3 regions of the Arthrobacter sp. KNU-44 genome follow, and region 2 is predicted to be linked to each of the others. Evidence: riboswitches for the same ligand, from Rfam matches in the RefSeq annotation. Region 2 holds a riboswitch; each other region holds the start of a gene.
What was found. Region 2 has a riboswitch for glycine ahead of gcvP (aminomethyl-transferring glycine dehydrogenase). Riboswitches for the same ligand answer to the same signal wherever they lie in the genome.
Positions count from the first base shown of each region.

Region 1: another riboswitch for glycine. It lies ahead of lipA (lipoyl synthase); the one in region 2 lies ahead of gcvP (aminomethyl-transferring glycine dehydrogenase).
Region 3: another riboswitch for glycine. It lies ahead of cycA (D-serine/D-alanine/glycine transporter); the one in region 2 lies ahead of gcvP (aminomethyl-transferring glycine dehydrogenase).

Region 1 covers NZ_JBPXNG010000002.1:2,616,514-2,626,794, forward strand. Annotated here, with positions in the region: gene ACSVHC_RS13240 (DEAD/DEAH box helicase) at 1-2,392, opposite strand, end outside; gene ACSVHC_RS13245 (hypothetical protein) at 2,425-2,553, shown strand; gene ACSVHC_RS13250 (DMP19 family protein) at 2,658-3,506, shown strand; gene ACSVHC_RS13255 (COG4315 family predicted lipoprotein) at 3,621-4,175, opposite strand; gene ACSVHC_RS13260 (sigma-70 family RNA polymerase sigma factor) at 4,330-4,830, shown strand; gene ACSVHC_RS13265 (anti-sigma factor family protein) at 4,827-5,543, shown strand; gene ACSVHC_RS13270 (methylenetetrahydrofolate reductase) at 5,579-6,391, opposite strand; gene lipA (lipoyl synthase) at 6,408-7,433, opposite strand; glycine riboswitch at 7,483-7,586, opposite strand; glycine riboswitch at 7,588-7,686, opposite strand; gene ACSVHC_RS13280 (hypothetical protein) at 7,820-8,785, shown strand; gene ACSVHC_RS13285 (hypothetical protein) at 8,890-9,369, shown strand; gene trmB (tRNA (guanosine(46)-N7)-methyltransferase TrmB) at 9,386-10,281, opposite strand, start outside.
Region 2 covers NZ_JBPXNG010000002.1:1,231,203-1,241,483, reverse strand. Annotated here, with positions in the region: gene ACSVHC_RS06490 (MFS transporter) at 1-1,183, opposite strand, end outside; gene ACSVHC_RS06485 (TetR/AcrR family transcriptional regulator) at 1,266-1,814, shown strand; glycine riboswitch at 2,062-2,159, shown strand; glycine riboswitch at 2,161-2,268, shown strand; gene gcvP (aminomethyl-transferring glycine dehydrogenase) at 2,321-5,203, shown strand; gene gcvT (glycine cleavage system aminomethyltransferase GcvT) at 5,217-6,350, shown strand; gene gcvH (glycine cleavage system protein GcvH) at 6,886-7,269, shown strand; gene glyA (serine hydroxymethyltransferase) at 7,266-8,603, shown strand; gene ACSVHC_RS06460 (L-serine ammonia-lyase) at 8,811-10,241, shown strand; gene ACSVHC_RS06455 (hypothetical protein) at 10,222-10,281, opposite strand, start outside.
Region 3 covers NZ_JBPXNG010000002.1:2,286,279-2,296,559, forward strand. Annotated here, with positions in the region: gene speB (agmatinase) at 1-53, opposite strand, end outside; gene ACSVHC_RS11655 (PucR family transcriptional regulator) at 272-1,765, shown strand; gene cycA (D-serine/D-alanine/glycine transporter) at 1,801-3,267, opposite strand; glycine riboswitch at 3,319-3,427, opposite strand; glycine riboswitch at 3,429-3,526, opposite strand; glycine riboswitch at 3,722-3,822, shown strand; glycine riboswitch at 3,823-3,922, shown strand; gene gcvP (aminomethyl-transferring glycine dehydrogenase) at 3,974-6,844, shown strand; gene gcvT (glycine cleavage system aminomethyltransferase GcvT) at 6,858-7,988, shown strand; gene gcvH (glycine cleavage system protein GcvH) at 8,524-8,907, shown strand; gene glyA (serine hydroxymethyltransferase) at 8,904-10,241, shown strand.

The DNA.
Region 1 (10,281 bases), 1.4 Mb from region 2:
CGAGCATCAGCCCGGCCCATTCCTTGGCTGCGTAGGCCTCGTAGTCGATCCGGAACAGCGCGTACGAAATGATGACGACGTCGGTCCCGGCCATGGCTTCCTGCGGATCCGCGCCGCTCTTGGCGAAGGTCTCTCCCACGGTCTTGATGCTCAAACCGGGCGCGAAGCGCTGCACTTCCGCGGCCCAGTTTCCCACGACGCTGGTGGGCGCCACTACCAAGAAGGGGGCGCCGCCGCCCGAGCCGCCCGTGCCGCCCGCGGTGCCGGCGTCGGATTCAGCCTGCTCCTTCGCCGCACACATCAAAGCAATCGCCTGCACCGTCTTGCCGAGGCCCATGTCGTCGGCCAGGACCCCGCCCAGGCTGTGACGGTACAGGAAACTCAGCCAGTTGAAACCCTCCAGCTGATAGGGACGGAGCTCGGCATCGAGCGAGCCCGGCAGCGGGAGCCCGGTCACGCCGTCGTCGAGCAAGCCGCCCACGGCCTCGCGCCATGCGGCCGCCTGCTCGTCGACGATCCCCAATTGTGCGAGCTCATCCCAGAGCCCGGCCTGGAAGCGGCTGATCTGCAGGGTGCCGTGCCTGTCCGGGTTGTCCTGCAAGGACCTGGCTTCGTCGATCAGCGCGCGGAGTTGGTGCAGCTCGTGCAGGTCCAGCGAGAAATAGGCTCCGCTGGGCAGCAACATCCGGCTCTGGCCGGCAGCGAGGGCGGAAAACACCGCGGCGAAGGACACAGGTTCGCCCTCGAGCGTGATGACGATGCCGAGATCGAACCAGTCGCGGCTGTCGGTGGCCTTGGTCGAGATGGAGACGACGGGAGCCTCGGTGGCCTCGCGGTAGTCGGCGATCTCGCCGGACGTGTCCACGACGACGTCCGGCAGCTCGCGAAGCCGGGGCAGCAACTCCTCGGTGAAGGCCAGGGTGTCCAGGCCGTCCAGCGCTACCGAGGCGGCCAGCCGTGGAGCCCCCCATCCGCCGCTCGATGATTCGCCCAGCGCGGCGACTACGTCCCAAAGCCGGCCCAGGGACTCAAGGATCCGGGCCTCCTCGGCGTCGTCGCGGTAGCCGTGGTCGTCCGGGTGCCGCCAGAGGGGCTGGGCAGTCACGAGCTTGCCGGCCTTGTAGTGCCACTCCCAGTGCAGCCGCACCCGGTGGTCAGCACCGTAGTTCGCCAGAAGGGATAGCGTGGGCACGGCGAGGACCGGCAACTCCACTGAATGGTCCGCTGCCGTGACCCGGGTGGACTGCTTGAGCTTCGGATAGAAGGCCGTGAGGAACCGCTCTTCGTCCTTCGCCGGGATCTGGAGCCGGGATGCGCCCATGACGAAATCGAGGAGTTCCTGCGACTCACCGCCCTCCAACGGAGCCAGCGTGATGAGGTTCTCGGGTGCCGATACCCCGGGCAAGTGGCCCTCGCCGGGACCCGTGAAGAACAAGCCATGTGCCGGGCGGCCGATCAAGCCCAAGGTCGCCGGATCAAGGGCGTCCGTGCCCAAGGTCACCGACGGCGCGAGCTGCAGTCCGTCGTCGGGCCGGCTAAGGTCAAGCCCGACGACGGCGGGCTCCGCAGCAATGCGGACCGGCTCGGTCCCGCCGGAGTGAATGAGCGAAACCCCTATCTTGTCGGCTTCGACCAGGAGGCTCCACAAGTTCTTGCCGGCGAATTCGTTGAGGAGCATCCACATGCTCGAAGTGAGCTGCCGGTAGTCCGCAGTGGAATGCGCGGCCAGGAAGTTCTGCATCCAGTCGATATGCGCTTCGTTGAACTCGCGCTTGTAGCCGAGGTAGTTCAGGTTCGTCCAGGAAACATCGCCCCGGATCCATTTGCCCTTGGCGCCCATCATCACCGGGCGGGCCTTGAGCTGGCGCACGCTCCGGAGCGGATCGCGCCGGCCTGTGTAGGAGAAGTGCGGGGCCGGCTCTTCCACCTCGAACGCCAGGGCCAAGGGGAGGCCCTGGCCCTGCGGGGCGGCGCCCGGAGTGGCGATGAGTTTGCTGAGCGCCTGCTCCCAGGCCGGCCGCTGCACGATTCCCCCTGTTTGGGCCGTCTGCCCGAACGCCGGCGCGCTGAGCAACTGTGCCCGCACGGCGGGATGGTCCTCGGCAGCGAAGAGAAGTGCGGCCACGTGTTTGCAGTCCTTGCGGACCGGGCAGCTGCACACGCCGACGGTGCAGCTCCAGCCGCCGGGCTTGCGGACCAGCTTGGCCGACGTCGAATACGCTGACGGGCCACTGCCCCTGACCTTGCCCATCATCAATCCCGTGGCGGAATCGAAAGTGATGCTGCTGACCCGGCTTCCCATGGCATAGGCGAGGCCGGCCGCCAGGGAGCGGTCGTTAATGGCGGGTGTCTGAATCGCCAGTTCCCAGGAGTCGTCTGAGTGGGAAGGCATTCGTTAGGGCTACTTTCGGAAGGAGGCTATCTATGAATCCTAGTCCCCGCCGCCTCCCTCACTTCGCTCCGCTCAGCCAGGGAACCCGGGCGGCGTGGGCCCATGCCGCCTCACTCACTTCGCTCCGCAGCAGCCAGGGTGCGCCGACGCAGCAGCCCTGAAACTTTGCCGGACGTTCACCTCTGCCTAGCTTGCCCGACAACCGCCCCCGCGTACGTTGAAAGGGTCCGGAGCAGCACAAGCTTCCTAGCAGTGAGGAAATCCCATGACCAGCAATGAGAACCCCGTCGTTCTGACGAAGGACAGCATCGAGGCCGACAGCGCCGACGTTGTGGACGCGAACGTCACCGTGGTCAACGAGATGTACGAGGAGCTCCTCAACCATGAGGAAATCGCTACCAATGCTCTGCGCAGCTACTTTGTGGACTACTACCTGACCCAAGCACTCGCGGGCGGTTTCGCGCAGTACGTGTTCACGGTCCCGGAACGCGAAGAGGTGGATGCGTTTGTCCGCGAAGGCCTCGAAGGAATGGGCGCCAAAGGCCACCTTGAGCTGTTCAACCGCACCGCCGCAGCTTTCGACGCCCTGTCCGAGGAAGACGCCGAGGCCTACCTGGACGGCGACCTTGACGAGTCCGAAGTGGCACCGGAAGCCGTTGCTGAACTCGAAGCCCTCGACGGCGAATTCGAATCCCTCCTGGAGACCGAGGACATCATCGAACTCAACGCAGCGTGGCTCCGCAGCCAGGACGGCGTGCTCTACCTGGACGAGGAGCAGCTGAAGGCTCACATCGCCGAGCGTGTAGCACTCATCCCGAACCTCGAAGAGCGCCAGGCCGAGGCAGCCGAAGCGGAACTTGAGAACGCCCCTGAATTCGCGCTCATCATCCGTGAACTGTGCGACGTTGCCGGCTACCAGCTGGAGAAGATCACCATGGGCGATCCCAACTACGAGCACGACGGCGAGACTATCCTCGCCTGGCACTTCACCACGGACCACGGCAACTACATCATGATCGAAGAGGACGACGAAGCCTTCATGATCCACCCTGAGACGAAGGAAATCATCGCGGCCGTCGAGTTCGAGGACGCTGAAGAGTTCGAAGACGCCTAAAACGCCCGCTCACCTTTGAGGCCTTTTCGACAAACGCTCGCTCAGATCTTCCGGCCGGTCCGGAAAGATCTGAGCGAGCGTTTGCCTTTTGGGGTGCAAAAGTGAGCGAGGGTTTTAGTAGCCCATGCTGCTGCCGCTTGGGGTGCTGCTGCTCGGGGTGAGCATGGAACCGGATGGGCTGACCAGGAACCACACGCCACCCACGCCTTGGCCGTAGGTGTCACTGGAGTCTTCATCCTTGGAGAAGAAGTAGATAGGCATCCCGTTGATGGTGATCTGCATCTTGCCGTCTGCCGTGGGGATGGTGCCGATGGTTCCGCCCACCCCGTCAACCGCCGGCGTCTTCGACGTCGTTGTCACGGCGGGCCAGCTGGTGGCGCAGCCGCCGGTGCAAGCGCTCTTGCCGGAACCCTTGACGTCCTTCGCGAAGAAGTAGACGCTCTTGCCGTTCGCAGCAACCACTCTCTCGCCGACGCTCGACGACGCCGTCTTCAGTTCCGCCGCTCCAGCAGGAGTGCTCGACGCCGGAGCGCTTGAACTCGCCGACGCCGCGGAACTGGGGCTGGTGGCGCTCGAGGACGTGGAAGACGAGCCGGGGCTTCCTCCACAGCCAGTGAGGGCGATGGCCAGAGCAAGAATGCCGAGCCCGGTGCCGAGTTGCTTCTTCATGGTTTGCTCCTTCGCTTGCACCGGCCGTGGACGTGCCGGAAGCTAACCCGTACGACGCCGCCAGGTGAAGAATGGTTCAGGGGGCTTGAACCTTTTTCGTGGCGGGCACGTCGTATCGCAGGAGAAGGGGAAGCCGAGCACCAAGGAGGCGCCGATGCCGCTCGACGAGGATGTGGTGGCCGCGATTTATCGCGACCACGGCACAGCGCTGCGCCGCTTCGTTCTGAGCTGCACGCCGGATGCGCACTTGGCTGAGGACGTGGTGCAGGAAACCATCCTTCGCGTGTGGCAACACGCCCCGCAGATCACCGGCAGCCTGCGCAGCTATTTGTTCCGCACTGCCCGCAATGTCATCATCGACAACTACCGCAAGGCCCAGCGGCGCCCGGCAGAGGCTGCCGAACGCGACATGGCGGACCCGGAGGAGGCCACCGAGCGGGTGGACGAGCTCCTCAACCGGGTCCTCATGGAGGAGGCGCTCCTGCGGCTCAGCACCGAACACCGGGAGGTTCTGGTAGCCCTGCATTACGAACGTTTCACGGTGAACGAGGCCGCGCTGAGGCTCAACATCCCCAGCGGCACGGTGAAATCCCGGGCCTTCTACGCCGTCAGGGCGCTTCGCACGATTCTCGATGAAATGGGGGTGCAGCGGTGAACGAAACCGGACTTCACCAATTGCTGGGCGCCTACTTGCTCGGCGGCCTCGAACCTGCCGAGGCCCGGGTTTTCGAGGAGCACTTGGCACGCTGCGCTGATTGCCGGCTCGAGCTGGGGGAGCTGGAGAGCCTTCCGGCCCTCCTCGACGCCGTCCCCGTGCCCGACGCCGTCGCGCTCGCCGCCGGGCGGCCCGCCGTCGAGCCCTCCGCTGCAGTTCCGCCCGCTGCTTCCGACGCTCGCTCACTAATGGGGGCTTTTTCGGAAAGGCTCCCGCAGCCGATTCTCTTGAAAATGGCAGCACGGCGACGGAAATCGCGACGCCGGTGGGCGGCTCTGGTGGGTGCCGTGGCCGCCGCTTGCCTTGGCTTGGGCATACTGGCCGGGCCGGTGTTGAACCAGCCACCTAAACCTGACGCCAGCTACTCGGTGCAGACGGACAACGGCCTGCAGCTCACTGTGGGGCTCGTCAGGAAGGCGTGGGGAACCGAGCTGCAACTGGAAGGCCGCAGCATGCCGCCGCAAGGCACGATGTACCTGTGGGTCAAGGGTCGCGACGGCACGGAAGAAATGGCCTGCGGTTGGACCGCGACGTCCAGCGGCCACATCAAGGTCACGGGCGCGACGCCGGTCCAGCTTGCCGGGATTTCGGGCGTGGAACTGCGCGATGACAACCAGAAGACCGTCGCCGTGATTTCGGTCCCGGGGAGCTAGGGGTCCCCAGGACCTAGGTGGTCAGCGGTGAGCGGTCAGGCGGACGCAGGTTCGCTGGCTTCAGGATCGGGCAGGTCGTTTCGCTCCCAGGTGGGCATGTCCAGTCGGTTGAAACTGTAGAGATGTATTCCCGCGACGCCGTCCGGGTGCGCAGTGAGTTCGGAAACCAGGCCTTGCGGTGAGTACTTGTCTCCGCCGAGAAGCTTGCGGGCGAGGGTTCCTTTATTGCTGAGGAACTTCAGGGATGTCCCGACGCCGATCTGGGTTGCCAGGGCCAGCAGTTTGGTCCGGGGAACTGCCCCGGCAATCCCAGCCCATACGGGAAGCTCGACGCCTTCCCGGCGCAGGAGTGCTGAGTAGTCGAGGATCGTCGGGGTGGAGAAGCACATCTGCGTGACAACGTGCGTCGCCAGGTGTTGTTTGGCCAACAGTGCGTCCAGCAAGTCCAGCCCGCTCACGGAAGGATGCCCCTCGGGGTAACCGGCGATGCCCGCTGTGATGGTGCCACCGGTGTACTCGGCGATGTCCGCCAAGAGGGGAAGGCTCGATCGGTAGGGGCCGGCACCAAGAGGTCCGTCTCCACCGATGGCGAAGACCTCCGTGATCCCGACGGCCCCGCAGTCCCGGAGGATGCCGGAAAGCTGCGCCCTGTGCTCCAGCCCGCGCGCCGAGACGTGCGGAATCACGTTGTAGCCCAGGAGGCTGAGCTTGACGGAAGCCTCCATGGTCCGCGCGATGCCGTGATGGGGCAAGCAGGTGACTGTGAGCGTTGTGGAAAGCGGCACTGCGGCCTGGACTTTCTCAACGATTCCGTCTGAGGGAATGATTTCAATCCGGGTGGGGAACATGCTGGCTCCTTGCCGATCAGGCCGTCGCGTGGTGTGCGAGGAGGGTGCGGGCTTCCTGGCGGGTGGTGCCGGAGTCCTGGATGCCTTCGGCGATGTGGGCGAGGTGGGCAGGGATTTCGCGGCCTTTCTTGCGCATCGCGGTGGCCCAGAGGCGTCCGGCGCGGTAGGAGGAGCGGACCAGGGGGCCGGACATGACGCCGAGGAAGCCGATTTCCTCGGCTTCGGTGGCGAGGTCGACGAATTCCTGGGGTTTGACCCAGCGGTCCACGGGCAGGTGCCGTTCGGAGGGGCGCAGGTACTGGGTGATGGTGATCAGGTCGCACCCTGCGGCGTGCAGGTCGGTCATGACTTCGGAGATCTCTTCGCGGGTTTCGCCCATGCCCAGGATCAGGTTGGATTTGGTGACCATGCCGGCGGCCCGGCCCTGGGTGATGACGTCCAGGGAGCGGTCGTAGCGGAACGCGGGGCGGATGCGTTTGAAGATCCGGGGCACGGTTTCGACGTTGTGCGCGAAGACCTCGGGGGCGGAGTCGCAGATCGCTTGGATGTGTTCGGGTTTGCCGGAGAAGTCGGGGATGAGCAGTTCGACGCCGGTGCCGGGGTTCAGTTCGTGGATCTTGCGGACGGTTTCGGCGTAGAGCCAGACGCCTTCGTCTTCCAGGTCGTCGCGGGCGACGCCGGTGACGGTGGCGTAGCGCAGGGCCATGGCCTGGACGGAGCGGGCGACCTTGGTGGGTTCGAACATGTCCACGGGGGAGGGTTTGCCGGTGTCGATCTGGCAGAAGTCGCAGCGGCGGGTGCATTCGGAGCCGCCGATCAGGAAGGTCGCTTCCTTGTCTTCCCAGCACTCGAAGATGTTCGGGCAGCCGGCTTCCTCGCAGACGGTGTGCAGGCCTTCTTTTTTCACGAGGTTCTTCAGGCCCACGAATTCCGGGCCCATCTGGACCTTGGCCTTGATCCACTCGGGTTTGCGTTCGACCGGGACGGCTTTGTTGCGCTGTTCAACGCGCAGCAGCTTACGGCCTTCAGGTGCCAGGGTCATGAGGAACTCCATAATTCAGGTGGCGCGGACGCACCACGATGATTCGGTTCCTCCCCGCTCTGTATTGGACCTGAGAGTTTCCGCGTTGCCGCCTCGCGGCTGGACGCTTGCACCGTCGGTGAGTCCGGTTGCCCGGGCTGCTTTCCAGAGTTGCCTTGCCGCGGCGGTACATGGGCCTGAGAGATTCCTGGGGAGGATTTGCTCCTACGGCGCCTGCTGAAACGTACCGGCAGGGCTCTCCCGCCGCAGATCATAAGCGCGTGCCACCTTTCGGTGACACGTCTCACATGGTATCCGGTGCCTGTGCGGCACGCAAAGAGCTGAGTCATTGATTCCTGACGTTGGCTGATGTACCTTGGCGCCAAGGAATCCGACATCCTTGCCGGATGACCGTCGAAAAGGTCGACGCCATGGCAGGAACCTCAACAGCTCCCCTCCGCATTTCGATGCACAATTCGGGTCGAGCCGCACCGAAGGTCCTCGCCGCCCTGTCGGTGCTGGCAGTCTTGTTTTGCGGCATCAGTACCGCTTCCCCGGTTCTTGCGGCCACGCCCTGCTGGGACATCAGCGGTACTTGGACGACGGTCCAGGGCGGCTCCCGGACCTTAACGTTCACCTTCCAACAGAACGGCAACCAGGTGAGCGGCACTGCCGGCGACACCAGCCTCAGCGGGACCTTCACCGGAAACGTTACCGGCGACCACGTCGACGTGATCGTGGTGTGGAACGCCCAGCGCGCCAACGGCTCCACCCTCGAAGGCGAGTACGAGGCCACCATCTCGGCCGGGACGCTGACCGGGACGACCCACGACGTTGCCAATCCCTCCAGCCACGCCACATGGACCGCTACCGGTGGCCCGACCAAGGCCTGTGCCGGAGCCACCGCGACGCCCACCGGCTCGGTGACGCCCACCAGCGCGGCGACGCCAACCGGCTCGCCCACGTCGACCAGCTCGCCCGCCTCGACCGACTCGAATGAGGCCGCGGCGGAAGCGGCCATCCTCCAAGCCCTGGAGAGCACCGGGCACACTAGCGTGCCCGCTACGGAAGGTCTGAATACCAGCGGCGCCCAAGCGATTGAAGGCGCCTTCAGGGGGCTCTTCTCGAAGAACGACGACGTCGCCAATGCCCTGGTCTTCCAAGCCGGTCTGCTGGCGTCGTCGGACGGCTCGGATGGGAGGCCCAGGTTCCCGGGCGTCCGGGCATGCATGCCCATCATCCTGCGCATGGCTTACAACGGGGTTACCGGTCCGGATGCTGCTGCACGTGCATCAGCGCTGTTGGCGGGCCGTCGCCTGCTGCTCTACCTCCTGGGACGGGACTTCGCGGTCACCAAGGGGGCGGCGTCGTGACTCCGTGCCGGATCCTCGTCGTCCTCGTCGCTTTCACAGCAACGTCAGTGGCCCTCGCGGCCTGCCAGGGGCCCCGGCCTAGTTCCCCCAATTCTTCTCAGGTGATGCCTCCCTCTTCCCAGGTAACGAGATCAGGGCCGCCGCAAAGCGCAGGGCTCACCCTGACCCCGCCGGCGGGGTGGGCGAACCGGGTACTGCCCACCCTCGGCGGGATCGTGCTGGCCGGGACGGAAGCGGACCTGACTGCCCAGACCCCGGCCGGGCCGAGGCTGACCGCGGTGCCGAACACGGCGGCGCCCACGGCCGACAAGCTGATCGCCAACCTCGACACGGGCGCGCTGTTCGCGCCGACGGCCACCCAGCAGACCTTCGGCCCGTACGAACAGGTCCCGGTGCTGCGTTTCATGACGGCGGCCACCCCCAGCGACGGCGAAACCGTCGAGATCATGGCAATCACGGTTGCTCCCCACGAGGCCTATTTGATGACGCTGGAGGCGCCTTCGTCGAGCTGGAATACGGCACAGGCAACACTCGAGGGGATCGTGGCGTCCGCCTCGATCAACGCGGAGCTCTTCCCGAAATAACCGCTTCCACCCCTGGTTAGATCCTGCGATAGCTAAGGTCGAAGATCATGCGTCCGGCCTCGTGGGCCTTGTTTTCGAAACTCGTGCGGATGCGGCCATCGAAGCGCGGAGCCCATCCGCCCATGTGATCCACTCCCTCGTTGGGGCCGGTGTGCTCGGTGCTGACCGGTGCGCGGCCTTCCTTGACGGGGGCCCCGCCCACCATGGATTCGACGCCGGATTCCCACACTTGGGTGAGGGGGCTGTCTGCGCCGGTCCGCTCGCCGTCGTGCACGTTCTCAAACTCGGTAGAGCCTGCAAGGACCTCGCGGACGTGGATGGCGTAGTTGGACCAATCTGTGGCGATCCGCCACAGGCCACCCTTCCCGAGGGACCGCGCAGCGAGTTCGGCGAACGCGGGCTGGATAAGGCGGCGTTTGTGGTGCCGGGATTTGTGCCACGGGTCCGGGAAGAAGACCCAGAGCTCGCTGACCGAGCCCGCGGGGAGCATGGTGGCCAGGACCTCGGGGGCGTTGGCTTCCACGACGCGGACGTTGCTGAGTCCGCGACTGTTGATCTTGATCATGGTGTTGGCCAGGCCTGGGGTGTAGACCTCCACTGCGAGGAAGTCCTTGTCCGGGTTCTCTTCTGCCGCGTGGCATACGGCGTCGCCGAGTCCCGAACCGATTTCGACGATCAGCGGTGCTTTGCGCCCAAACTCGGCTTCGGCGTCGAACACGTAGTCCGGGTGCACGGATGTGTTGGCGACATGCCGCGGAACCTGGATGGCCCAGCGGTCCGAGTGCTCTTCCCACGCTGCTTGGCGGCGCCCCTGAAGGCGCGTCCCGCGGCGCACGAAACTGACCGGCCGGCCACCATAGGTGCCGAAGGAGGCCTGGCTGCCCGGGGTCACGGGGCGCGAAGACTGCGGTG
Region 2 (10,281 bases):
CGAGGATCAGGTCGTTGGAGATGGTCTCCGCCGAGCCAACCCCGATGGCCAGCAGTAGGAGTGCCGTCAAAAGGTACCCCGGACCCTGGCTGTGGTTGCCCAGGGCGGCCACGAGGTATCCAACTGCGCTCAGCGCCAAGCCCGATGCCACCACCAGGCCCGGGCGGATCCGCTTGACCAGCGGAACCACCACCAGGCCCGCCACGATGGTGGCCAGCAGCGCCGGAACCATCGAGATCCCCGCCTGCATGGGGGATTGGCCTTCCACGAGCTGCAAATGCTGCGCGAAGAAGTAAATGAAGCCGGTCATTGAGAACAGGGACAAGACGTTGGCCGTGATGGCCGTGCTGAAGACCTTGTTCCGGAAAAGCCGTACGTCCAACATGGGCGATGCCAAAGAGCCCTGCCTCCGGACGAAGACGATTCCCATGGCCAGGCCGAACGCCATGAAGGCCGCGGGTCCAGGGCCAAAACCGTGTACGGCGGCCTCTTTGATGCCATAAACCACGGGGGCCATGGTCAGGATGGACAGCACAACGCTGGGAACGTCCGGCTTGCCCGGGTTGCGATCCTTGGACTCGGGAATGAGGGAGGGGCCAAAGGCGAGCAGGGGCAGCAACAATGGCACCGCAACCAGGAACACGGCACCCCACCAGAAGTGCTCCACGAGCCAACCGCCGAAGATCGGCCCGAGGGCTGCGCCGCCGGAGAATCCTGCGGCCCACACTGCCACGGCGAGCCGGCGGCGGTTCGGGTCCGGGAAGATGTTGCGGATCAAGGACAGCGTGGACGGCATGAGCATGGCTCCGAAGATGCCCATACTGGCGCGTCCGGCGATGAGCCATTTAGCCGACGGCGCGAAGGCGGTGGCCGCGGAAACGGCGGCGAAGCCCGTGCTGCCGATCAACAGCAAGCGGCGACGGCCGATCCGGTCTCCCAGGTTTCCCATGGACACCAATAGGGCTGCAAGCACCAGCGGGTAGGCGTCGACGACCCACAGCAGCTGCACGCCCCCTACTTCCAAGGACCGGGCGATTTGCGGCAGGGCGAATGTCAGCGCCGTATTGTCCACAGCCACCAGCAGCACGGGGAACATCAGGAGTGCCAGGGCAGCCCAATCGCGCCACGGGGCGGATTGGATCGAAGGGGTGCGGGGGTGCTGGGTTGTGGACGGCGTGAACATGGAGATAACTGTACCGTCTGGACGGTATAGTTTCAATCTGACTCATCGAACTGCCGCATCGAACTAAGGGATGATGGACACCATGCCGCGAAAACCTATTGCCCGGGACGCTGTCCTGGATGCCTTTGAAGCCCTCCTGATCGAGGTGGGGGAGCGGGCTGCGACCCTGGACGCCGTCGCCAAGCGCGCAGGCGTCTCCAAGGGCGGCCTGCTCTACCATTTCCCCAACAAGGAAGCCATGATCAGCTCCTTGCTCGAACGCATGGACGGGCTGGCTGCTCTGGATATCGAGGCAATGAAGGCAGCCCCCGAAGGTGCGGCCGCGTTCTTCATCAAGTCTTCCCTGTGGGCGGATACTCCGTTGGACCGGGTGTTCGTGGCCGCCACGCGGCTCGCGGAAGTAGCCCATGAAGAAACCCGCAGGCGTTTCGCCGGGATCCAGCAACAATGGCTCGATGTGCTCGCCGAGGAAGTGGGGCCCGAGATGGCCAAAGCGGTCCGGTACATGGGCGATGGACTTTACTTCAACGCAATGCTTGAAGGCGGCGCCGGTGATACGGAAGTCAAGGCCAGCGCGAGGAGCGCCGACGTCGGTGCGCTGCTGGCCGCCGTCGAACGCCTCCGTGACTGAGGGTGCGGCCCAACTGTCCCCACCGCCACCCTCGCCTCGCAAGCTCGGCCAGGGAACCCTGGCGGCGTGGGCCCCCGCAGTTGTTGTCGTTTAGAGGCTCCAAAACGACATCTAGTGCGAGTTAGTTGGGGAAGTCGGGCGGGGGCGGTGACCACATTTGCGGACGCGGGCAGTCCGTAGGACAATTGGGAGTTGTGGCAGCCGTCACCGGCAACCACGATCTCATTCACATAACTGAATACGCCTTTGATCTGCGGCGGGAGAGTCCTGCAGGCATGTGATGCAGGCGCCGTAGGAGCAAATCCTCCCCAGGAATCTCTCAGGCCCACGCACCGCCGCGGCAAGGCAACTCTGGAAAGCAGCGCGCTGACGCGCGCTCACCGACGGTGCAAGCGGAACAGTGCCACAAGCACGGTTTCGCGGAAACTCTCAGGTCCAATACAGAGCGGGGAGGAACCCGATTAGCTGTGGCGCACCCTGCGCCGCCTTATTTATGGAGTTCCTTCGTGACGGTTAGTTCAACCTCCACTACGTTCGTTGACCGGCATATCGGCACCCGCCGCCAAGCCGACATTGACATCATGCTCAAGTCTGTTGGCTACGACAGTGTCGATTCGCTCGTAGACACCGCGGTTCCCAATGACATCCGCCAGGACGTCGCGCTGACGCTCCAGAACGCCCTCAGCGAGGTGGAAGTCCTGGCTGAACTTCGCAAGCTGGCGGCCAAGAACAAGACGGCCGTGCAGATGATCGGCCAGGGCTACTACGACACCGTCACTCCGCCGGTGATCCGCCGCAACATCCTCGAATCCCCGGCCTGGTACACGGCCTACACGCCGTACCAGCCGGAAATTTCCCAGGGCCGCCTCGAAGCCCTGCTGAACTTCCAGACCATGGTCCAGGACCTCGTGGGCCTGCCTATCGCCAACGCCTCACTGCTGGATGAAGCCACCGCGGTTGCCGAAGCAGTCCTCATGATGCGCCGCGCCAACAAGAACAAGACGGCCCATGACGGCAAGACCGTCCTCGACGCCGACTGTCTCCCGCAGACCATCGCCATCGTGAAGGGCCGCGCCGAGGCGCTCGGCTTTGAGGTGGAGATCGCGGACCTGTCCCAGGGCCTGCCCGACGGCGACATCAACGGCATCGTGCTGCAGCAGCCGGGCGTTTCCGGCCGGGTGTTCGACCACTCCGCCGTGATTGCCGCCGCCAAGGAACGCGGCGCCCTCGTCACCGTCGCCGCGGACCTCCTCGCCCTCACCCTGATCACGCCTCCGGGTGAGCAGGGTGCCGACATCGCCGTCGGCTCCACCCAGCGCTTTGGCGTTCCGCTGTTCTTTGGCGGCCCGCACGCCGCGTACATGGCTGTCCAGAAGGGCCTCGAGCGCTCGATGCCGGGCCGCTTGGTGGGCGTTTCCAAGGACGACGCCGGCACTCCCGCCTACCGCCTCGCCCTGCAGACCCGCGAGCAGCACATCCGCCGCGAGAAGGCGACGTCCAACATCTGCACCGCGCAGGCCCTGTTGGCCATCGTGTCCTCGATGTACGCCGTGTACCACGGCCCCGATGGCCTGAAGGCGATCGCCGAGACGGCCCACAACCACGCCCGCACCCTGGCAGCGTCCTTGAAGGCCGCGGGCCTTGAGGTCCTGCACCGCAGCTTCTTCGACACCGTCACCGTCCGCGTCCCGGGCAAGGCTGCGGGGATCGTTTCTGCCGCCGAGGCCAAGGGCATCAACCTGCGCGGCATCGACGCGGACACTGTCGGCGTCTCCGTCGATGAGACCACAACAAAGGAAATCGTCGGCGGCGTCCTTGATGCTTTTGGTGTCGTCGCCGCCTTCGGCGCGACGGTGTCCGGTGACGGCGAGGGCTTCGCGCTGGAGGCCGCTGTCGAGCGAACTTCGGACTACCTGCAGCACCCGGTGTTCAACACGCACCGTTCTGAAACCCAGCTGCTGCGCTATATCCGCAAGCTGTCGGACCGCGACCTGGCGCTGGACCGCACCATGATCCCGCTGGGTTCGTGCACCATGAAGCTGAACGCCACCGCCGAGATGGAAGCCATCTCCTGGCCGGAATTCGCCTCGATCCACCCCTTCGCCCCGGATTCCCAGACCGAGGGCTGGCGCGAACTGATCGAGGATCTGGAAGCTGACCTGACGGAGATCACCGGTTACGACCAGGTCTCCATCCAGCCCAATGCCGGTTCCCAGGGCGAACTCGCGGGCCTGCTGGCCATCCGCGGCTACCACCACTCCCGCGGCGAGGCCCAGCGCAACGTCTGCCTCATCCCGGCGTCCGCCCACGGCACCAACGCCGCCTCGGCAGTGCTGGCCGGCATGAAAGTGGTCGTGGTGGCCACCGCGGCCGACGGCACGATCGACCACGCGGACCTGCAGGCCAAGATCGACGCCACCGGCCGTGCTTTGTCTTGCATCATGATCACTTATCCGTCCACGCACGGCGTGTACGACGCCGACGTCCGCGAAATCTGCGACTCGGTGCACGCGGCCGGCGGCCAGGTGTACGTGGACGGCGCCAACCTCAACGCGCTCGTGGGCCTGGCCCAGCCGGGCAAGTTCGGCGGCGACGTGTCCCACCTGAACCTGCACAAGACCTTCTGCATCCCGCACGGCGGCGGCGGACCCGGCGTTGGCCCGGTCGCGGCCAAGGCGCACCTTGCACCCTTCATGCCCGGCGACGCCAACAAGGCAGCACACGAAGACGGCGCTTCTTTGCCAGGGACTGGCGTGGCCATCTCCGCCTCGCGTTACGGCTCCGCCGGCGTCCTGCCGATTTCCTGGGCCTACGTGAAGCTCATGGGCGGCGAAGGCCTGACCGAGGCCACCAAGTCCGCGCTGCTTGCCGCGAACTACATCGCCTCGCGCCTCAACGAGTACTTCCCCGTTCTCTACACCGGTGAAGGCGGGCTCGTGGCCCACGAGTGCATCCTGGACCTGCGCGAACTGACGGCTCGCACCGGCGTTACTGCTGAGGACGTGGCCAAGCGCCTCATCGACTACGGTTTCCACGCTCCCACCCTGGCGTTCCCGGTGGCGGGCACCCTCATGGTGGAGCCCACCGAATCCGAGGACCTCGGGGAGATCGACCGATTCATCGAAGCCATGATCACCATCCGCAAGGAAATCGACCAGGTCGCGAACGGCGACTTCACGGTGGAGAACAGCCCGCTGCGCCACGCACCGCACACCGCGGCCGCCGTCGTCTCCTCGGACTGGAACCGTGAGTACTCCCGCGAGCAGGCCGTCTTCCCTGTCCACCTCAAGCAGGACAAGTACTTCCCGCCCGTCGGCCGCATCGACGGCGCCGCAGGCGACCGCAACCTGGTCTGCTCCTGCCCTCCGATCGAAGCCTTCGAGAACTAAAGGACTCCTCACGATGACTGAGAACTACACTGCGCTCTACGAAGAGCACAAGAAGCTCGGCGCTTCCTTCACCGATTTCGGTGGCTGGCAGATGCCCCTGAAGTACTCCTCCGAACTGGCCGAGCACCACGCCGTCCGCCAGTCCGCAGGCCTGTTCGACCTTTCCCACATGGGCGAAGTCTGGGTCAGCGGCCCGGACGCGGCCGCTTTCCTGGACTACGCCTTGGTGGGCAAGATCTCCGCCATGTCGATCGGCAAGGCCAAGTACTCGCTGATCTGCCAGGAAGACGGCGGCATCATCGACGACCTCATCACCTACCGCCGTGGCGATTCCAAGTTCCTGGTGGTTCCAAACGCCGGCAACGCCAAGGTTGTTGCCGAGGCACTGGCGCAGCGGGCTGCCAACTTCGACGTCGTCGTCGAGGACGCCTCCGCAGCGACCTCGCTGATCGCCGTCCAGGGTCCCAAGGCGGAAGAAATCCTCCTGCGTTTGGTCCCGGCGGAACAGCACGCCCTGGTCACCGAGCTGAAGTACTACGCCGCCGTCGAGGTGCCCTTCACCTTTGCCGGGAGCATCACGGAACTGCTCCTCGCCCGCACCGGTTACACCGGTGAGGACGGCTTCGAAATCTTCGTGGACAACGATGCCGCCGCCGCCCGGTGGCAAGCAATCGCGGCAGTTGCCCAAGACGGCGAGCTGATCCCCGCCGGCCTGGCCTCGCGTGACTCCCTGCGTCTCGAAGCCGGCATGCCGCTCTACGGCAACGAGCTCTCCCGCGAAGGCAACCCCTTCTCGGCGGGCCTGGGCCCGGTCGTCTCGCTCGCCAAGGAAAGCGACTTCGTAGGCCGCGCCGCCCTCGAAGCCCTGAAGGCTGAGGGCGCCGGATCCACCAGCGGCCGCAAGCTGGTTGGCCTCAAGGGCCTGGGCCGCCGCGCCGGCCGCAGCCACTACCCGGTCCTCAAGGACGGCGTAGTGGTCGGCGAAGTCACCTCCGGCCAGCCCAGCCCCACCCTCGGCTACCCCGTGGCGTTGGCCTATGTCGACGTCGAACACGCCGAGCCAGGCACGGCCCTGGACGTAGACCTGCGCGGCAAGGCTGAACCGTTCGAGGTTGTCGCACTGCCGTTCTATAAGCGGGTTAAGTAGGCCGTGTCGCCTTAAGCCCGTCGGCTTCGGTGGGTGGCTGGGAGCCGCGGGACGGAAGAATCCTCCGCGTGCTCGGTCGCGAAGACGCCCGCTGGGCGGACGTGACGCTCCCGGTGGGTTGCGTGACCGTGGTTGCGTTTAGCCCGTCGGGTCCGACATCCTCTGCATGCTCGGTCGCGAAGACGCCCGCTGAGCGGACGTGTCGCTCCCTTAGACGCATGCTGCCGGATGCCGGCACCCGATGGGGCCCTGCATCTCACCTGCGGCTCAGCTCACCTCCGGTTTAGCTTATGGAGGATGAGCTACCTGCCGAGGGTGAGGCCCACGGGAACCACGGGCCCATAACTGAATCCCGAAGGGCCAGCGTTCTTTTCCGGAACGGTGAGCCCCGAAAACTGAACAAGCCTCTAGCGGTGGGGGAGCGGCATCCGGCAGCGTGCGTCAAAGCGACGAAGGAGCAGCACGCAGAGGATGGCGGCCCCCGCCGCGTAACCTGACCACAACTGTTTTCTTAGACCAACGCAAAGGAAAAAACATGGCAAAAGTTGCACCTGAACTCCAGTACTCCGACGAGCACGAGTGGGTTGCCCGCGAAGCCGGCAATCTTGTGTCTGTCGGTATCTCGGCCGTGGCCACCGATGCCCTCGGCGACATCGTGTATGTTGACTTGCCCGAGGTCGGTTCCGCTGTGACTGCGGGGGAGACCTGCGGCGAGGTGGAGTCCACCAAGTCCGTCTCTGACCTGTACTCCCCGGTGACGGGGGAGGTCACGGAAGTGAACTCCGCCGTCGTCGACGATCCTGCGCTGATCAACAACGATCCGTATGGTGCGGGCTGGCTCTTCAAGGTGTCCGCCGAGTCCGACGGTCCGCTGCTTTCCGCCGAGGAATACGCTTCCAAGAACGGTGGCGAGCTGTGAGCGCCGCGACCGGGGCCGCGGGCACCGAGAACATTGTGTTCGAGCAGGTCGTTTCGCCGTCCCTGGACGCGGTGTTGTCCGTGCTGGATCCGGAGATCGCGGCGAAGATCGACGATGAGCTGAACCGCCAGCGGTCGGGCCTGGAAATGATCGCCTCCGAGAACCACACCGCGGTGGCCGTGATGCAGGCGCAGGGCTCGGTGCTGACGAACAAGTATGCCGAGGGCTACCCGGGAAAGCGCTACTACGGTGGCTGCGAGCACGTGGACGTCATCGAGCAGCTCGCGATCGACCGGGTGAAGGCCCTCTTCGGTGCCGGGTACGCGAACGTGCAGCCGCACTCCGGCGCGCAGGCGAACGCCTCGGTGATGCACGCCCTGATCAAGCCGGGCGACACCATCATGGGCTTGAACCTGGCCCACGGCGGTCACCTGACCCACGGCATGCGGATCAACTTCTCCGGCCGCCTGTACAACGTCATCCCGTACCAGGTCCGTGAAGAGGACCACCGGATCGACATGGCCGAGGTGGAGCGCCTGGCGCTGGAGCACAAGCCGGCACTGATCGTGGCGGGCTGGTCCGCCTATGCGCGGCAGCTGGACTTCGCGGAGTTCCGGCGGATCGCGGACCTGGTGGGCGCGTACCTCATGGTGGACATGGCGCACTTCGCCGGCCTCGTGGCCGCGGGGCTGCACCCGTCCCCGGTCCCGCACGCGCACGTGACGACCTCGACGACGCACAAGACCCTCGCGGGTCCGCGCGGGGGGATCATCCTTTCCAACGATGCCGACATCGCCAAGAAGATCAACTCCGCGGTCTTCCCGGGCCAGCAGGGCGGCCCGTTGGAGCACGTGATCGCCGGCAAGGCCGTGGCCTTCAAGATCGCCGGCTCGGAAGAGTTCAAGGAACGCCAGGAGCGTGTGCTGGCCGGTGCCCGGATCCTGGCCGAACGCCTCGTCCAGGACGACGTCACGGCCAAGGGGATCTCCGTGATTTCCGGCGGCACCGACGTGCACCTGGTGCTCGTGGACCTGCGCCACTGCGAACTCGACGGCCAGCAGGCCGAAGACCGCCTCGCAGCGATCGAGATCACCGTGAACCGCAACGCGGTTCCCTTCGACCCGCGCCCGCCGATGGTCACCTCCGGCCTGCGGATCGGCACCCCGGCACTGGCCACCCGCGGTTTCGGTGAAGCGGCGTTCCGCGAGGTTGCGGACATCATCGCCGAGGCACTGATCGCCGACGCCGGCGCGGACCTCTCCGGCCTGCGTCACCGCGTGGAGGCACTCGCCGCCGCGCACCCGCTCTACCCCGGCGTCGCGAACCTCAGCTGAGGCTCTCTTTTGGGCCGTTGGGTCCGGCCAGCGTGTCGGAACCAACGGTCCGTCGGGGCCGGCATCCTCTGCGGGCTCGGGCGCGAAGACGCCCGCTGAGCGGACGTGACGCTCCCTTAGACGCCCGCTGCCGGATGTCGGTCCCAAAGGGGCCGCGCCGCTCACCTCACCCACCGTCCCCGTGCATATATCTAGTTAGGAACCGACATGGCTGTTGGCGTCTTCGATCTTTTCTCTATTGGGATTGGTCCTTCGAGTTCGCATACCGTGGGGCCGATGCGGGCTGCTGCGGTCTTTGCAGGTGAGCTGAAGGAGTCCGGTGCCCTGAAACGGGTGGCGTCCCTGCGCGTTGATCTGTACGGTTCCTTGGCTGCTACGGGCCGCGGGCACGGCACGATGACGGCGGTGCTGCTGGGCCTGGAGGGCTACCACCCCGAGGAGATCCTCCCCGAGGAAGTGGAGGAGCGGCTCGCCTCGATCGCCGAAACCGGCACACTGAACCTTTGCGGCGCCGTCGATCCCGAGTCGGGGGTGGCGCTGCCGTACGGGGAAGCGGACATGATCCTGCACCCCCTCACGGTCCTGCCCCGGCACACGAACGGGATGAAGTTCTCCGTGTCCGACGCCGATGGCGAGGTGCTGCACGAGGCCACCTTCTTCTCTGTGGGCGGCGGCTTCATCGTCCGCGAAGGCGAAGAGGACGCAGCCCAGAAGGAACTGGAGGAGTCCAAGAAGGAACTCCCGCTGCCCTTCCGCACCGCCGCCGAACTCATGGGCCGCTGTTCTTCCAAGGGGCTTGGCATTTCGGACATCATGTTCATCAACGAGCGCGCCTCCCGGACCGAAGAGGAAATCCGCGAAGGCCTGCTGCACATCTACTCCGTCATGGAGGCCTGTGTCGAAACGTCCCTCAAGCGCGAAGGCGTGCTGCCCGGCGGACTGAAGGTCCGCCGTCGGGCTCCCGACTGGCACGAGCGGCTCCTGAAGGAAACCAAAGACCAGGACCCTGACTACCGGGATCCGAAGTACTGGCAGGAATGGGTAAACCTCATCGCCCTGGCCGTGAACGAGGAAAACGCCTCGGGCGGCCGCGTGGTCACCGCGCCCACGAACGGCGCCGCCGGGATCATCCCCGCTGTGCTGTACTACGCCCTGCACTTCGCCCCCGGCATGGACAAGGCCACGCAACAGGACCGCGACGACGTCGTGGTGAAGTTCCTGCTCGCCGCGGGCGCCGTCGGGGTGCTCTACAAGGAGCAGGCCTCGATCTCCGGCGCTGAAGTGGGCTGCCAGGGCGAAGTGGGTTCAGCTTCTTCGATGGCCGCTGCCGGTCTGGCCGAAGTCATGGGCGGCTCGCCGGGACAGGTGGAGAACGCGGCGGAGATCGCGATGGAACACAACCTGGGCCTGACTTGCGACCCGATCGGCGGGCTCGTGCAGATCCCGTGCATCGAACGCAACGCGATCGCTGCGGCGAAGGCCATCAACGCTGCGAAGATGGCGCTCTGGGGCGACGGCACCCACCGCGTCTCCCTGGACGAGGTCATCGTGACCATGCGGGAAACCGGCAAGGACATGTCCTCCAAATACAAGGAAACTGCCATGGGCGGCCTCGCTGTCAACGTCGTGGAGTGCTGACGCCCGCGTCCTGAAGTTCCAGGCGGCGGGTACCGGACGG
Region 3 (10,281 bases), 1.1 Mb from region 2:
TACCGGGGGACTTTTGTTGCGTCGACGGGGCCGATGGGCTTGTGCGTTGTCATTCCAGGATCCTTTGTGCAGTGCTGCCGGGCGGCGATGCCCGCAGCGTTTCGGTGTTGGGATGGGGTGCTCGCCGTTGAGCGGGAAGTAGGTAATCCAATTCTTAGTGACGTGCATCACGGCGTATAGCGGTAGATTGACTACAAATGGCCGGGGCTCTTATACATATGTCTAAGGGGCCCTGAATAGTCCGGAAACCAACGCGCTGGGAGCATATTTCATGGCGATTACAGTGGCTGAGCTCGTGGCGGAACCCCAGCTCGGACTCACGCTTTTGGCCGGATCCACAGGCAAGCACAACCGAATCGCCTGGGCACACACTTCTGACCTGCCGAGGCTGTGGGAATGGGTCACCGGCGGCGAACTGATGATGACCAACGGCCTGTCCATCCCGTCCGACGCCCAAGGCCAAGTAGCGCTCGCCGAGGCGCTCGTCGATGCAGGGGCCAGCGCCCTGGCCATCGGGGAAAAGATGCATGCCCCGGAGTTGTTGCCCGAGTTTCTGGCGGCCTGCGAGCAGCTGCCGCTACCGCTGATTAGCATTCCGTATCCATTGCCCTTCATCGCTATCGCGCGAGCGGTGGCCGAGGCCTCCTTGTTGGAGGAATCACGGCGGCTGCGTCAGACGGCCCGGGTCTATGACCTGCTCCGTACGGCGGGAACATCCGGGGACCATTGGCAGGGCCTTATCCAAGGCCTCGAGGCCGAGCTCGATGCGGATCTATTCGTCGTGGACCGGCGCTGTCTTCATCCCTGGCATCCGGATGGTGAGCCTCTGCCGGACTTCCTGGAGGCGGAATTGGCCCCCTTGACGGGGCATATACCCATGACCGGGAAGAAGTTCCAATGGCATCGGCTGCGGGACCGGCACGTGTTGATGATGGACATCCCTACCCACGCCAATGCGGTGCTGGTGGTGCTGCCGAAAAGCGATCCGCACCCTGACGCCGTCGTGCTTCTGCATGCGGCAACGGTGCTGGGGCTGGAACTCTCACGGTCGGCCCTGTCCTTGGAAGGCCGGCATCGCCTGGCGGGCGAATTCCTCTTGCAGGCGTTCGATGGACGTCTCGGGCTCGCGGAACTGGAGGTCAGGCTCGCCGCTCTTGATGTTCCGGCGCAGAATTTGGTGGTTGTTTCGATAGGGGACGACGACGGCGAGCGGCTGGCGAACATTCACGTCGAACTGTGGCGTCACGGCCTTCAGGCCGCTTGCCTGAGGCGTTTCAACACACTTCATGTGGCGATATCAGCAGCGGTGGCCGATGACGTATTGATCCACTGCGCAGGGCCCGAGGTTCGGATTGGCATCAGCTCCCCTACGTCTGCGGGTGGCATCCAACGAGCACTGCAGGAATCGCTGTGGGCGCTCGGTTCAGCGAAAGGCAATGCCGTAAACCTGTCCCGTTACGCCGAGGGGCCCTCGTGGCTGGGGCTCACCAGTTTCGAGGAGGGGGCGGCGTTGGTTCAGCGGCTGCTCGGCCCGATCTTCACGTATGAACAGAGCCAGGAAGGCGATCTCATCGTGACTTTGAAAACCTACCTGGACGCCCAGAGGTCGTGGCAAAAGACTGCCGCGGCGCTCTTCGCCCATCGACAAACCATCATTTACCGCATCCGGAAAATCAGCGAGTTGACGGGGCTCGACATGACCGAAACATCCACGTTGGCCCAGCTTTGGTTTGCGCTCCAGATACATGAGGCCATGCATAAGTGAACCCCCACCCCGCAGAGGTGGTTGTCATTGTCCGCCTAGGCGCCCGCGCGGAGGGGCACGTCTGCGGCATCCTGGTCCGACTGGAGCTCGTCCTGGAACCTCGCGTAGCGGGCCAGGTGGGCTGGACGGCGGCGCAGGAAGAACCACGCGACACCGAGCATGATGAACCAGGCCGGCGTGACCAGCAGTGCCGTCAGCGTGTCCGACTGGGTGGTCAGCGTCCAGAGCACAAACGCGAAGAACGCGAAGACCACCCACACCATCACGATGCCGCCGGGCATCTTGAACGTGGACGCGATGTGCAGCTGCGGGCGACGACGACGGAATGCGATGTAGCTGGCCAGGATGATGGACCAGACGAAGACGAAGCAGACGGCCGACACGGTGGTGACCATGTCAAAGGCCTTGCCGACGTCCTGTCCCGCGTACATCAGGACGACGCCGGAGAGCAGCAGCACGCAGGAGAGGAACAGGGCGTTGCGGGGAACCTTCCGCCGGGACAGGCCGCTGAAAAGGGCCGGGGCGTCGCCCTCCTGGGCTAGGCCGTACACCATGCGCGAGGTCGAGTAGATGCCGGAGTTGGCCGAGGACATGGCCGAGCTCAGCACCACCAGGTTGACCACGGTGGCGGCTGCGCCGAGCCCAGCCAGGGAGAACATGGCGATGAATGGGCTGTGGCCGGCGGCGAACTGGGTCCAAGGAGTGACGGACATCAGGATGATGAGGGCGCCCACGTAGAACAGGAGCACTCGCACCGGGATGGAGTTGATCGCTCTGGGCAGGTTCTTCTCCGGGTCCTTGGCCTCTGCCGCAGTGGTGCCCACTAGCTCAATGCCCACGAATGCGAAGACCGCGATCTGGAAGCCGGCCACGAAGCCCATGAATTCGTGGGGGAAGAAGCCGCCGTGGCTCCAGAGGTTGGTGAGGCTTGCCGGTCCGGCCTCGGACTGGAACCCGCTGAAGATCATGAACAGCCCTACAACGATCAGTGCTGCAATCGCGATGATTTTGATGAGGGCGAACCAGAATTCTGTCTCGCCGAAGGCCTTCACCGTGGTCAGGTTCAGCAGCAGCAGGATCGCGATAGTGGCCAGGCCCGGGATCCACAGCGGGAGGCTCGGCCAGAGCTCCTTTGAGTAGCCCGCAATGGCAATGACGTCCGCGATGCCGGTGATCACCCAGCAGAACCAGTAGGTCCAGCCGGTGAAGAAACCTGCCCACGGACCCAGAAGGTCTGCGGCAAAGTCGCTGAAGGATTTGTAGTGCAGGTTGGACAGCAGCAGTTCGCCCATGGCGCGCATGACGAAGAACAGCATGAAGCCGATGATCATGTACACGAAGATCACGGACGGGCCGGCCGCGGAGATGGTCTTTCCGGAACCCATGAAGAGGCCTGTGCCGATGGCGCCGCCGATCGCAATCAGCTGGATGTGCCGGTTGCTGAGCTGCCGATCAAGATGGGGTGTTTCACTAGCTATGGCGGGCGGGTGATGAATCGTCATGAGGAACTCCATCGTTCAAGTGGCATTAGCGTGCCACGATGATTCGGGGTTCCTCCCCGCTCTGTATTGGACCTGAGAGATTCCGCGGCCCCGTGCTTTCGCATGGTTCCGCTTTGCACCGTCGGTGAGCCCGGAGTTCCCGGGCTGCTTTCCAGAGTTGCCTTGCCGCGGCGGTACGGGGGCCTGAGAGTTTCCTGGGGAGGATTTGCTCCTACGGCGACTGCAGAATGTACCGGCAGGACTCTCCCGCCGCAGATCATCAGCGTATTCAGTTTGGGTGATGCCCGACTCAGTGTGGGATAGGTCACCAAGGAATGTCAACTCCGGCTATGCTTCGTGATCTCCTCGATTGATGATCCTCTGCCGACGGCTATTTCCGATACCTGATGTTGCCCCTGCGTTGACATTGTGTGTATGGTGTGAGCCGAATCACCCCAAATCTGAATATGCCTTTCGAACCGTGGCGGGAGAGTCCTCCCAGTCATCAACCGGGCAGGCGCCGTAGGAGCAAATCCTCCCCAGGAATCTCTCAGGCCCCCGTACCGCTGCGGCGAGGCAACTCTGGAAAGCAGCCAGGCTTCGGTCCGGCTCACCGACGGTGCAAGCAGGCAACCAAGCCTGCGGAATCTCTCAGGTCCGATACAGAGCGGGGAGGAACCCAAACCGAAGCCGTGCCATTGCGGTCGGCCCTACCTTGGAGTTCCTTTTGACTGTTCAATCAACCCCCACCGCTTTCGCAGACCGACACATCGGCGCACGACGGCAAATCGATGTTGGCATCATGCTCAAAGCTGTCGGCTACGACTCCGTTGACGGCCTGGTGGATGTCGCTGTCCCCGATTCCATCCGCCAGGATGTTGCACTTAGGCTGTCCAAGCACGGCACCGACGCCCTCAGCGAGGTGGAAGTCCTGGCTGAACTTCGCAAGCTGGCGGCCAAGAACAAGACGGCCGTGCAGATGATCGGCCAGGGCTATTACGACACCGTCACTCCGCCGGTGATCCGCCGCAACATCCTCGAATCCCCGGCCTGGTACACGGCCTACACGCCCTACCAGCCGGAAATCTCCCAGGGCCGCCTCGAAGCCCTGCTGAACTTCCAGACCATGGTCCAGGACCTCACGGCATTGCCGGTGGCCAACGCGTCCCTGCTGGACGAAGCCACCGCCGTCGCCGAGGCCGTATTGCTCATGCGGAGGGCCAACAAGTCCGCCTCTGCGGGCAAGACCGTCCTCGACGCCGAATGCCTCCCGCAGACCATCGCCATCGTGAAGGGCCGCGCCGAGGCGCTGGGCTTCGAGGTGGAGATCGCTGACCTGTCCCAGGGCCTGCCCGACGGCGACATCAACGGCATCGTGCTGCAGCAGCCGGGCGTTTCCGGCCGGGTGTTCGACCACTCCGCCGTGATTGCCGCCGCCAAGGAACGCGGCGCCCTCGTCACCGTGGCGGCGGACCTCCTCGCGCTCACGCTGATCACGCCTCCGGGTGAGCAGGGTGCTGACATCGCCGTCGGCTCCACTCAGCGCTTTGGCGTACCGCTGTTCTTCGGCGGCCCGCACGCCGCGTACATGGCTGTCCAGAAGGGCCTCGAGCGCTCGATGCCGGGCCGCTTGGTGGGCGTTTCCAAGGACGACGCCGGCACTCCCGCCTACCGCCTCGCCCTCCAGACCCGCGAGCAGCACATCCGCCGCGAGAAGGCGACGTCCAACATCTGCACCGCGCAGGCCCTGTTGGCCATCGTGTCCTCGATGTACGCCGTCTACCACGGCCCCGATGGCCTGAAGGCGATCGCCGAGACGGCCCACAACCACGCCCGCACGCTCGCCACCGCGCTCAAAGTCGCCGGCCGCGAACTCGTCTCCGATTCCTTCTTCGACACCGTCACCGTCCGCGTCCCCGGCAAGGCCGGGAAGGTCATCGCCGCCGCCGAAGCGCGGGGCATCAATCTGCGGATCATCGACGCCGACACTGTGGGCGTCTCCGTTGACGAAACCACGACGTCGGAAGTGCTGTCCGCAGTGGCCGTCGCCTTTGGCGCCGGTCCCTTGAAGACCGCTTCCGGCTTCGAGTTGCCGGAGGCCGTGGTCCGCAGTTCTGATTTCCTGCAGCACCCGGTGTTCAACACGCACCGTTCCGAAACCCAGCTGCTGCGCTACATCCGCAAGCTGTCGGACCGCGACCTGGCGCTGGACCGCACCATGATCCCGCTGGGTTCGTGCACCATGAAGCTGAACGCCACCGCCGAGATGGAAGCCATCTCCTGGCCGGAATTCGCCTCGATCCACCCCTTCGCCCCGGATTCCCAGACCGAGGGCTGGCGCGAACTGATCGAAGATCTGGAAGCTGACCTGACGGAGATCACCGGGTACGACCAGGTCTCCATCCAGCCCAACGCCGGTTCCCAGGGCGAACTCGCGGGCCTGCTGGCCATCCGCGGCTACCACCACTCCCGCGGCGAGGCCCAGCGCAACGTCTGCCTCATCCCGGCGTCCGCCCACGGCACCAACGCCGCCTCGGCAGTGCTGGCCGGCATGAAAGTGGTCGTGGTGGCCACCGCGGCCGACGGCACCATCGACCACGCGGACCTGCAGGCCAAGATCGACGCCACCGGCCGTGCTTTGTCTTGCATCATGATCACTTATCCGTCCACGCACGGCGTGTACGACGCCGACGTCCGCGAAATCTGCGACTCGGTGCACGCGGCCGGCGGCCAGGTGTACGTGGACGGCGCCAACCTCAACGCGCTCGTGGGCCTGGCCCAGCCGGGCAAGTTCGGGGGCGACGTGTCCCACCTGAACCTGCACAAGACCTTCTGCATCCCGCACGGCGGCGGCGGACCCGGTGTTGGCCCGGTCGCGGCCAAGGCGCACCTTGCACCCTTCATGCCCGGCGATGCGAACAAGGCAGCACACGAAGACGGCGCTTCTTTGCCAGGGACTGGCGTGGCCATCTCCGCCTCGCGTTACGGCTCCGCCGGCGTCCTGCCGATTTCCTGGGCCTACGTGAAGCTCATGGGCGGCGAAGGCCTGACCGAGGCCACCAAGTCCGCGCTGCTTGCCGCGAACTACATCGCCTCGCGCCTCAACGAGTACTTCCCCGTTCTCTACACCGGTGAAGGCGGGCTCGTGGCCCACGAGTGCATCCTGGACCTGCGCGAACTGACGGCTCGCACCGGCGTTACTGCTGAGGACGTGGCCAAGCGCCTCATCGACTACGGTTTCCACGCTCCCACCCTGGCGTTCCCGGTGGCGGGCACCCTCATGGTGGAGCCCACCGAATCCGAGGACCTCGGGGAGATCGACCGATTCATCGAAGCCATGATCACCATCCGCAAGGAAATCGACCAGGTCGCGAACGGCGACTTCACGGTGGAGAACAGCCCGCTGCGCCACGCACCGCACACCGCGGCCGCCGTCGTCTCCTCGGACTGGAACCGTGAGTACTCCCGCGAGCAGGCCGTCTTCCCTGTCCACCTCAAGCAGGACAAGTACTTCCCGCCCGTCGGCCGCATCGACGGCGCCGCAGGCGACCGCAACCTGGTCTGCTCCTGCCCTCCGATCGAAGCCTTCGAGAACTAAAGGACTCCTCACGATGACTGAGAACTACACTGCGCTCTACGAAGAGCACAAGAAGCTCGGCGCTTCCTTCACCGATTTCGGTGGCTGGCAGATGCCCCTGAAGTACTCCTCCGAACTGGCCGAGCACCACGCCGTCCGCCAGTCCGCAGGCCTGTTCGACCTTTCCCACATGGGCGAAGTCTGGGTCAGCGGCCCGGACGCGGCCGCTTTCCTGGACTACGCCTTGGTGGGCAAGATCTCCGCCATGTCGATCGGCAAGGCCAAGTACTCGCTGATCTGCCAGGAAGACGGCGGCATCATCGACGACCTCATCACCTACCGCCGTGGCGATTCCAAGTTCCTGGTGGTTCCAAACGCCGGCAACGCCAAGGTTGTTGCCGAGGCACTGGCGCAGCGGGCTGCCAACTTCGACGTCGTCGTCGAGGACGCCTCCGCAGCGACCTCGCTGATCGCCGTCCAGGGTCCCAAGGCGGAAGAAATCCTCCTGCGTTTGGTCCCGGCGGAACAGCACGCCCTGGTCACCGAGCTGAAGTACTACGCCGCCGTCGAGGTGCCCTTCACCTTTGCCGGGAGCATCACGGAACTGCTCCTCGCCCGCACCGGTTACACCGGTGAGGACGGCTTCGAAATCTTCGTGGACAACGATGCCGCCGCCCTGTGGCAAGCAATCGCGGCAGTTGCCCAAGACGGCGAGCTGATCCCCGCCGGCCTGGCCTCGCGTGACTCCCTGCGTCTCGAAGCCGGCATGCCGCTCTACGGCAACGAGCTCTCCCGCGAAGGCAACCCCTTCTCGGCGGGCCTGGGCCCGGTCGTCTCGCTCGCCAAGGAAAGCGACTTCGTAGGCCGCGCCGCCCTCGAAGCCCTGAAGGCTGAGGGCGCCGGATCCACCAGCGGCCGCAAGCTGGTTGGCCTCAAGGGCCTGGGCCGCCGCGCCGGCCGCAGCCACTACCCGGTCCTCAAGGACGGCGTAGTGGTCGGCGAAGTCACCTCCGGCCAGCCCAGCCCCACCCTCGGCTACCCCGTGGCGTTGGCCTATGTCGACGTCGAACACGCCGAGCCAGGCACGGCCCTGGACGTAGACCTGCGCGGCAAGGCTGAACCGTTCGAGGTTGTCGCACTGCCGTTCTATAAGCGGGTTAAGTAGGCCGTGTCGCCTTAAGCCCGTCGGCTTCGGTGGGTGGCTGGGAGCCGCGGGACGGAAGAATCCTCCGCGTGCTCGGTCGCGAAGACGCCCGCTGGGCGGACGTGACGCTCCCGGTGGGTTGCGTGACCGTGGTTGCGTTTAGCCCGTCGGGTCCGACATCCTCTGCATGCTCGGTCGCGAAGACGCCCGCTGAGCGGACGTGTCGCTCCCTTAGACGCATGCTGCCGGATGCCGGCACCCGATGGGGCCCTGCATCTCACCTGCGGCTCAGCTCACCTCCGGTTTAGCTTATGGAGGATGAGCTACCTGCCGAGGGTGAGGCCCACGGGAACCACGGGCCCATAACTGAATCCCGAAGGGCCAGCGTTCTTTTCCGGAACGGTGAGCCCCGAAAACTGAACAAGCCTCTAGCGGTGGGGGAGCGGCATCCGGCAGCGTGCGTCAAAGCGACGAAGGAGCAGCACGCAGAGGATGGCGGCCCCCGCCGCGTAACCTGACCACAACTGTTTTCTTAGACCAACGCAAAGGAAAAAACATGGCAAAAGTTGCACCTGAACTCCAGTACTCCGACGAGCACGAGTGGGTTGCCCGCGAAGCCGGCAATCTTGTGTCCGTCGGCATCTCCGCCGTGGCCACCGATGCCCTCGGCGACATCGTGTATGTTGACTTGCCCGAGGTTGGTTCCGCTGTGACTGCGGGGGAGACCTGCGGCGAGGTGGAGTCCACCAAGTCCGTCTCTGACCTGTACTCCCCGGTGACGGGGGAGGTCACGGAAGTGAACTCCGCCGTCGTCGACGATCCTGCGCTGATCAACAACGATCCGTATGGTGCGGGCTGGCTCTTCAAGGTCGCCGCCGAGTCCGACGGTCCGCTGCTTTCCGCCGAGGAATACGCTTCCAAGAACGGTGGCGAGCTGTGAGCGCCGCGACCGGGGCCGCGGGCACCGAGAACATTGTGTTCGAGCAGGTCGTTTCGCCGTCCCTGGACGCGGTGTTGTCCGTGCTGGATCCGGAGATCGCGGCGAAGATCGACGATGAGCTGAACCGCCAGCGGTCGGGCCTGGAAATGATCGCCTCCGAGAACCACACCGCGGTGGCCGTGATGCAGGCGCAGGGTTCGGTGCTGACGAACAAGTATGCCGAGGGCTACCCGGGAAAGCGCTACTACGGTGGCTGCGAGCACGTGGACGTCATCGAGCAGCTCGCGATCGACCGGGTGAAGGCCCTCTTCGGTGCCGGGTACGCGAACGTGCAGCCGCACTCCGGCGCGCAGGCGAACGCTTCGGTGATGCACGCCCTGATCAAGCCGGGCGACACCATCATGGGCTTGAACCTGGCCCACGGCGGTCACCTGACCCACGGCATGCGGATCAACTTCTCCGGCCGCCTGTACAACGTGGTCCCGTACCAGGTCCGTGAAGAGGACCACCGGATCGACATGGCCGAGGTGGAGCGCCTGGCGCTGGAGCACAAGCCGGCGCTGATCGTGGCGGGCTGGTCCGCCTATGCGCGGCAGCTGGACTTCGCGGAGTTCCGGCGGATCGCGGACCTGGTGGGCGCGTACCTCATGGTGGACATGGCGCACTTCGCCGGCCTCGTGGCCGCGGGGCTGCACCCGTCCCCGGTCCCGCACGCGCACGTGACGACGTCGACGACGCACAAGACCCTCGCGGGTCCGCGCGGGGGGATCATCCTTTCCAACGATGCCGACATCGCCAAGAAGATCAACTCCGCGGTCTTCCCGGGCCAGCAGGGCGGCCCGTTGGAGCACGTGATCGCCGGCAAGGCCGTGGCCTTCAAGATCGCCGGCTCGGAAGAGTTCAAGGAACGCCAGGAGCGTGTGCTGGCCGGTGCCCGGATCCTGGCCGAACGCCTCGTCCAGGACGACGTCACGGCCAAGGGGATCTCCGTGATTTCCGGCGGCACCGACGTGCACCTGGTGCTCGTGGACCTGCGCCACTGCGAACTCGACGGCCAGCAGGCCGAAGACCGCCTCGCAGCGATCGAGATCACCGTGAACCGCAACGCGGTTCCCTTCGACCCGCGCCCGCCGATGGTCACCTCCGGCCTGCGGATCGGCACCCCGGCACTGGCCACCCGCGGTTTCGGTGAAGCGGCGTTCCGCGAGGTTGCGGACATCATCGCCGAGGCACTGATCGCCGACGCCGGCGCGGACCTCTCCGGCCTGCGTCACCGCGTGGAGGCACTCGCCGCCGCGCACCCGCTTTACCCCGGCGTCGCGAACCTCAGCTGAGGCTCTCTTTTGGGCCGTTGGGTCCGGCCAGCGTGTCGGA